2 regions of the Priestia sp. MDV22-iso46 genome follow, and region 2 is predicted to be linked to the other one. Evidence: riboswitches for the same ligand, from Rfam matches in the RefSeq annotation. Region 2 holds a riboswitch; the other holds the start of a gene.
The links. Region 2 has a riboswitch for S-adenosylmethionine ahead of AC4NPH_RS20900 (phosphoadenylyl-sulfate reductase). Riboswitches for the same ligand answer to the same signal wherever they lie in the genome.

Region 1 (3,422 bases), on a different contig from region 2:
CAAGCATCTGAGCATATGACATTTACAGGCTTCCTTGAAGGTAAGCAACTTGCTCATATCTATTCATCATCTGATTTGTTTGTTTTTCCTTCAGAAACAGAAACCTTCGGAAATGTTGTACTGGAATCTCTTGCTTCTGGAACTCCTGTAGTGGCAGCAAATGCAGGAGGAGTTAAACAGATGGTTCAGCACGGGCGAAACGGCTACCTTTGCAAACCTCACTCCTTAGAAGAATTCAGTTCGGCTATTACAGATTTACTCGATGATTTGCATCAGCGTCTTCACTTTGGCCATGCAGCGAGACAATACGCTCTTACTCAATCATGGGACGCCATTTTTCAGCATTTGCTTTCAGAATATGAAAGTGTCGTAGAAAAATCTGCTGCAGGTATTCAATGGGCATAAAAAAATCTCCGTTTTCACGGAGATTTTTTTATTATTTAGCTAAAGCTTGAGTTTTTAATGCTTCCGCTTTGTCTGTGAACTCCCAAGGAAGCTCCACATCCGTACGACCAAAGTGGCCGTAAGCTGCTGTTTGCTTATAAATTGGGCGACGTAAATCAAGCATTTTAATGATGCCTGCTGGACGTAGGTCAAAGTTTTTGCGTACTACGTCTACTAGTACTTCTTCAGAAACTTTTCCTGTACCGAATGTATCAATTGAAATAGATACTGGTTGTGCAACACCAATTGCATATGCTAGTTGTACTTCACATTTATCAGCAAGATCAGCTGCTACAATGTTTTTCGCAACATAACGAGCTGCATAAGCTGCTGAACGGTCTACTTTTGTTGCGTCCTTACCAGAGAATGCACCGCCGCCGTGACGAGCATATCCGCCGTAAGTATCAACGATAATTTTACGACCAGTTAAACCAGCATCTCCTTGAGGACCGCCGATTACGAAACGTCCTGTTGGGTTAATGAAATACTTTGTATTTTCATCAATTAACTCGTTTGGAACAACTGGATTAATAACATATTCTTTTAAGTTACGTTGAATTTGCTCTAACGTTACTTCTGGGTGATGCTGGGTTGAAATAACAATTGTATCGATGCGAACAGGTTTGTTGTTTTCATCATATTCAACTGTTACTTGTGTTTTACCATCCGGGCGAAGGTAAGGAAGAATTTCTTCTTTACGTACTTCTGTTAGACGGCGAGCAAGTTTATGAGCTAATGAAATTGGAAGAGGCATTAATTCTTTTGTTTCGTTACATGCATAACCAAACATTAACCCTTGGTCTCCAGCTCCGATTGCTTCGATTTCTTCATCTGACATTTGACCTTCACGTGCTTCTAACGCTTGGTCTACACCAGCAGCGATATCAGCTGACTGCTCGTCGATAGATGTTAATACTGCACAAGTTTCAGCATCAAATCCGTATTTTGCACGAGTATAGCCAATTCCTTTAATTGTTTCACGAACTGTTTTAGGAATATCCACGTAAGTAGAAGTTGTAATTTCACCACTTACTAAAACTAAACCAGTTGTTACGCTTGTTTCACAAGCAACACGAGCATTTGGATCCTTTGCTAGGATAGCATCAAGAATTGAGTCAGAAATTTGGTCACAAATTTTATCGGGATGTCCCTCTGTAACAGATTCTGACGTGAACAGACGACGTTGTGTTGACATCAGTTTTCCTCCTTATAAATACGATACATTGTGATACGGTACTCATTCCCTTATTTTCACTACACGTTAAAAAATATAAAAAAACCTTTCCTTGTATCGAGGAAAGGTATCAAATTCTACATAAGCCTTTCACTCTTATCGATCAAGGTTGTGCCCTTGCATCAGGTTAGCACCTTATCGTCTACACAAAAAAATGACGATGGTTGCTGGGTTTCATAGGGCCTGTCCCTCCACCAGCTCGGGATAAGAGAGTATCCGTTCAAGGACATATAATACATGAAAAAGCGCTTCACTGTCAACAACATTCAAATGGAAATCATCTCTTTATGTTTGAATGTGTTTTAATGTAACATACTCAAATTCCGAAATAGTACATCTTATTAAGAATCATCACTAAGTTTAGTTAATAAGACAGATCAAAATGAGGCTTTCACTTAAAATAGCTTCACTTTTTTTGCTCCTATCACATATACATGTGTCTAAAATAGGTATAACGTACATTTTTTTATAATACACAAACATTTTTAGTTAAATAGTATAGAATAATTAAATAAATGTGTTATACTAATTATAAATTTCAAACATTAATGAATAAATAATAGCTAAAAAAGGAAGGTAGTGCACATGAGTACTGTTGATATGTCTATCGAATTAAATGGTTTGCTTCAATTAAAAACAACAAAACACCAATTATCTGTTCCACAACTTGTTGAAAAAATTCTAGCTCGACGCGAAGGAACGCTGACTTCTACAGGTGCTGTGTCAGTCGAAACCGGAAAATATACAGGTCGCTCTCCTTTAGATAAATTTATTGTAAGCGATGCTGTGTCTTCAAAAGCGGTTGAATGGGGACCTGTCAATCAGCCAATTTCTGCTCAGCGATTCGATGCGCTATACAAAAAAGTCTTAACCCACTTAAAGAAGCAGGATGAACTTTTTGTTTTTAATGGATATGCTGGAGCTGATAAAAAGTATCAGTTACCAATTCAAGTAGTTAATGAATTTGCATGGCATAACCTATTCGCTCAGCAGTTATTCATTCGCCCTTCAGCCGAACAAAAAACAAATGATGATGTGAAGCCGTTTACAATTGTAGCAGCTCCAACGTTCAAAGCTGATCCTGAAACAGACGGGACGAATTCTGAAACCTTCATTATTCTTTCGTTAGAGCGACGCATCGTGCTAATTGGAGGAACTGAATACGCTGGTGAAATGAAAAAATCTATTTTCTCAGTGATGAACTTCTTGCTTCCTCAAAACAATATTCTATCCATGCACTGTTCTGCTAACGTAGGAGAAGAAGGTGACGTTGCATTATTCTTTGGTTTATCTGGAACGGGTAAAACAACGCTTTCTGCTGATGCAAACCGTCGTTTAATCGGAGATGACGAGCACGGTTGGTCAAGCTCTGGTGTATTTAATATTGAAGGAGGATGCTACGCGAAGTGCATTCAGCTTTCCGAAGAAAAAGAACCGCAAATTTTCAATGCAATTCGCTTCGGCGCCGTACTGGAAAATGTAGTGTTAAATCAAAATACGAAAGTAGCAGATTACAATGATAATAGTTTAACAGAGAATACTCGTGCCGCTTATTCAATTGACTCTATTGATAATACGGTATTGCCAAGCGTTGCTGGGCACCCTACAGCTATTGTCTTTTTAACTGCTGATGCCTTCGGCGTCTTGCCTCCAATCAGCAAGCTTACAAAAGAACAAGCAATGTACCATTTTCTGAGCGGATACACTAGTAAGTTAGCTGGAACAGAGCGCGGCGTAACATCGC
Region 2 (3,422 bases):
GTATGTGGTAGTTTTTCGATGAGCTCTAATCCCACTTTTTGCGTATAGAACTCAATAGATTCTTCTATATCCTTTACTTGAACGCCTACATGTTCAAATTTTAAAATTGTCATATGCATCACCCGTATCTATAGTATGTAAAAACTATGAAATATATTAAAGAGAAAGGATATAGAAGTCAATATAGGGCTGCTTATCAGGAAAGGGCTCTTAAATCATATTTTTGCTGGAGTGAATAGGGTAGAGGCTTCCATCAAGTGCAAACGAAATTTTGCCTGTTTCTTCAGAGACAACTAAAATTAATGCATCCGATTTTTCCGACATTCCAATGGCTGCACGGTGACGTGTTCCCAATTTTTTGGTCGTTGAAATAATAGACGAGAGAGGTAAAACATTAGCAGCTGAGATAAGCTGATTATTTCTAATTAGGACGGCTCCGTCATGTAAGGGTGTCCCTGGATAGAACAGCGTCTCAACTAGCGTAGCGCTGACAGGAGCTTGAATAGGCATTCCTTTTTGAATAAGAGGGTCTACATTTTGTTCCCGTTCAATGACAATTAAAGCGCCGTGACGTTTCTCAGAAAGGTTATGAATAGCTAAGGACAGAGCAGCATATTCAAATGTATAAGGCGATAAGTAATGACGCAAGTAATAAGAGGCAGCCGTAGCTTGAACATCTTGAAATAACTTTCGCATCTCCTCAAAATCACATAGTATACAATGATCACTCGTGTCTAAATGTTTAATTAAATTAGAGGCTTCAGTTGAAATCTGCTGTAAATATGTTCGCACATTATTTTTAATTGTATCGTCTAATTGAAAAGGTTGTCTCTCCATCTTATATAGCTCCTATCTGTCAGTCAGTGTTATCTGTAATGTGTGCTAATGTGGGTGAATTATCCGTAAAGCTTATAAATCCCTTATTAATTTTATAGAGAGGTTTTGTGTTTTATTTAGCAAGAGAATATAAAAAGTTGGAGAAAAAGAAAGCGTTTTATAAACTGATATGTTCACATTTGGTTTAAATTTACATATGTTGTTTTAAATAAAAGTATAGATATTTCTGTGAATTTAAAGTATAGTTTTCTTATCGGATATATGATTTTTAATGTTGACAAATATTCTAAATATGCTAAAATTTTTAAAAAATGCTTATCAAGAGTGGTGGAGGGATCTGGCCCGTTGAACCCCGGCAACCTGCTTAGCAAGGTGCTAATTCCAGCAAAGTGTGTATCATTTTGAAAGATAAGGTGAAAATTTATTGCCTACCCAGTCTTTCAATATGGAAGACTTTTTATTTTGATATAGCGCAAGCGATAATTTGAGGAGGGACACCAATGACTGTAACCCCCGACTTAAAACAAATCTTTGGGCATGTCGAAGCAAAGTAAGAATTAAATAGTTTCGCTGACTAGACACACTAGAGGCGGTTTTATCCAATTCTAGTGGGTAAAACCGTCTTTTTTTATTGGATAACGCGGATAACTAAGAATTGGAGTGAAGAAAATGGCAGACTTATATACGTACGAAAACTGGAGTGATACGTTTCCAGAGTTCGACAGTGAAGATGAAACAAAAGGAGCCCTTTCAGCATTGCAGTGGGCGTATGATACCTACGGAGATTCAATTATCTATGCATCAAGCTTTGGGATCGAAGGGATCGTGTTAATTGATTTAATTTCAAAAGTGAAAAAAGATGCTGAAATTGTCTTTTTAGATACAGGCGTTCATTTTAAAGAAACATATGAAGTGATTGATGCAATTAAAGAACGCTTCCCTGATTTACGTATTCATATGAAAAAACCGGATTTAACTCTTGCAGAACAAGCTGAAAAACATGGAGATGAGCTTTGGAAGAGTCAGCCTAACTTATGCTGTCAAATTCGAAAAATCATTCCATTAAGAGAATCTCTTGCTCCTTATGATGCGTGGATTTCTGGTTTGAGACGCGAGCAGTCTGAGTCTCGTGCCAGCACGAATTACTTTAATAAGGATGAGAAATTCAAGAAGGTGAAAGTTTGTCCGTTAATTCATTGGTCTTGGAAGGAAATTTGGCGCTATGTGTATAAGCATGATTTGCCATATAACAAACTTCATGATCAAGGCTACCCAAGTATCGGCTGTGAACCCTGTACCGCACCTGCCTACAATGTAGACGATTTACGTTCAGGAAGATGGGCAGGTACACAAAAAGTTGAATGCGGATTACACGAATCTTAAATACGAAAGAGCTGAATAAATGATGCTTTTATATGTTGCCTTTATCATTGCGCTTTTTTTTGCAATGAATATTGGGGCAAGCGGTGCAGCAGCAGCTATGGGCGTTTCATACGGCTCCGGTGCGATTAAAAAGCGAAGAGTAGCCCTGTTCATCTGTGCTGTAGGTATTGTGCTCGGAGCCATTATCGGAGGCGGCGAGGTGGTAAAAACCATCAGTTCAGGTATCATACCTGAAAAATTGCTATCAGTAGAATTAGTTATTATCATTCTGGCTGCTGCAACGCTGTCACTCTTTTTCGCGAATTTAATTGGTATTCCTCTATCAACAAGTGAAGTAACGGTTGGTTCAGTTGTTGGAGTAGGCGTAGCTTATCAATCTCTGTATGTGGAAAAACTTTTAGTTGTCATGTCTTTTTGGATTATTGTTCCACTAGTTTCATTTGTCATTGCTTTTTTGATTGGAAAAGTGATAAAACGCAGAGCGCATAAAAAAGAAGCAGAGGGAAAGTGGAAAAGAGTTTTAACGATTTTAGTTATAGCGACGGGATTCTTTGAAGCCTTCTCAGCTGGAATGAATAACGTGGCAAATGCTGTCGGTCCTCTAGTAGGAGCTGGATTAATGGATGCCACAACGGGTGTCATAGCAGGAGGATTGGCAGTGGCGCTCGGAGCACTTTTACTAGGAGGCCGAGTTATTGAAACAAACGGGAAAAAAATTACTCGCTATTCTGTAGGAGAAGGGTGCATTATCTCGGGTACTGGTGCTTCTCTTGTCACAGTCGCTTCACTGTTTGGTTTGCCAGTACCGCTTACACAGGTCACTACGTCTTCTATTATTGGAATAGGAGCAGCGAAAACGGGATTCACGAAAGAACAGCGCGAAGTGGTCATTCAAATGTTAAAGGTTTGGGTGGTATCCCCTGTATTTTCACTCGTAATCTCATATGTTCTTGTGAAATTAGTACTTGAAAGCGACTTATATTCATTTGTGGTGCTAGCTAGCGGATGTATTGCCACAGCAGGTGTTCTAAGCTTAGCTAGAGCGACTAGAAGAAAAAGAGCAAGCTTGCAGTCGGAAAAAGAAAAAATGACTGCGTGATTCAAGTGCTTTTTATTATATTGTGTTAATTATTTAAGGAGGATTTTACAAAATGACAACAATTCAAGCACACGGTGGAGAATTAATTAATTTATATCAACCA

Region 1: another riboswitch for S-adenosylmethionine. It lies ahead of metK (methionine adenosyltransferase); the one in region 2 lies ahead of AC4NPH_RS20900 (phosphoadenylyl-sulfate reductase).

What each region holds. Positions count from the first base shown of each region.
Region 1 covers NZ_JBZVWT010000006.1:37,100-40,521, reverse strand. Annotated here, with positions in the region: gene AC4NPH_RS23680 (glycosyltransferase family 4 protein) at 1-405, shown strand, start outside; gene metK (methionine adenosyltransferase) at 437-1,639, opposite strand; SAM riboswitch class I at 1,772-1,889, opposite strand; gene pckA (phosphoenolpyruvate carboxykinase (ATP)) at 2,264-3,422, shown strand, end outside.
Region 2 covers NZ_JBZVWT010000004.1:7,209-10,630, reverse strand. Annotated here, with positions in the region: gene AC4NPH_RS20910 (VOC family protein) at 1-113, opposite strand, end outside; gene cdaS (sporulation-specific diadenylate cyclase CdaS) at 211-837, opposite strand; SAM riboswitch class I at 1,150-1,252, shown strand; gene AC4NPH_RS20900 (phosphoadenylyl-sulfate reductase) at 1,507-2,220, shown strand; gene cysP (sulfate permease) at 2,240-3,319, shown strand; gene sat (sulfate adenylyltransferase) at 3,372-3,422, shown strand, end outside.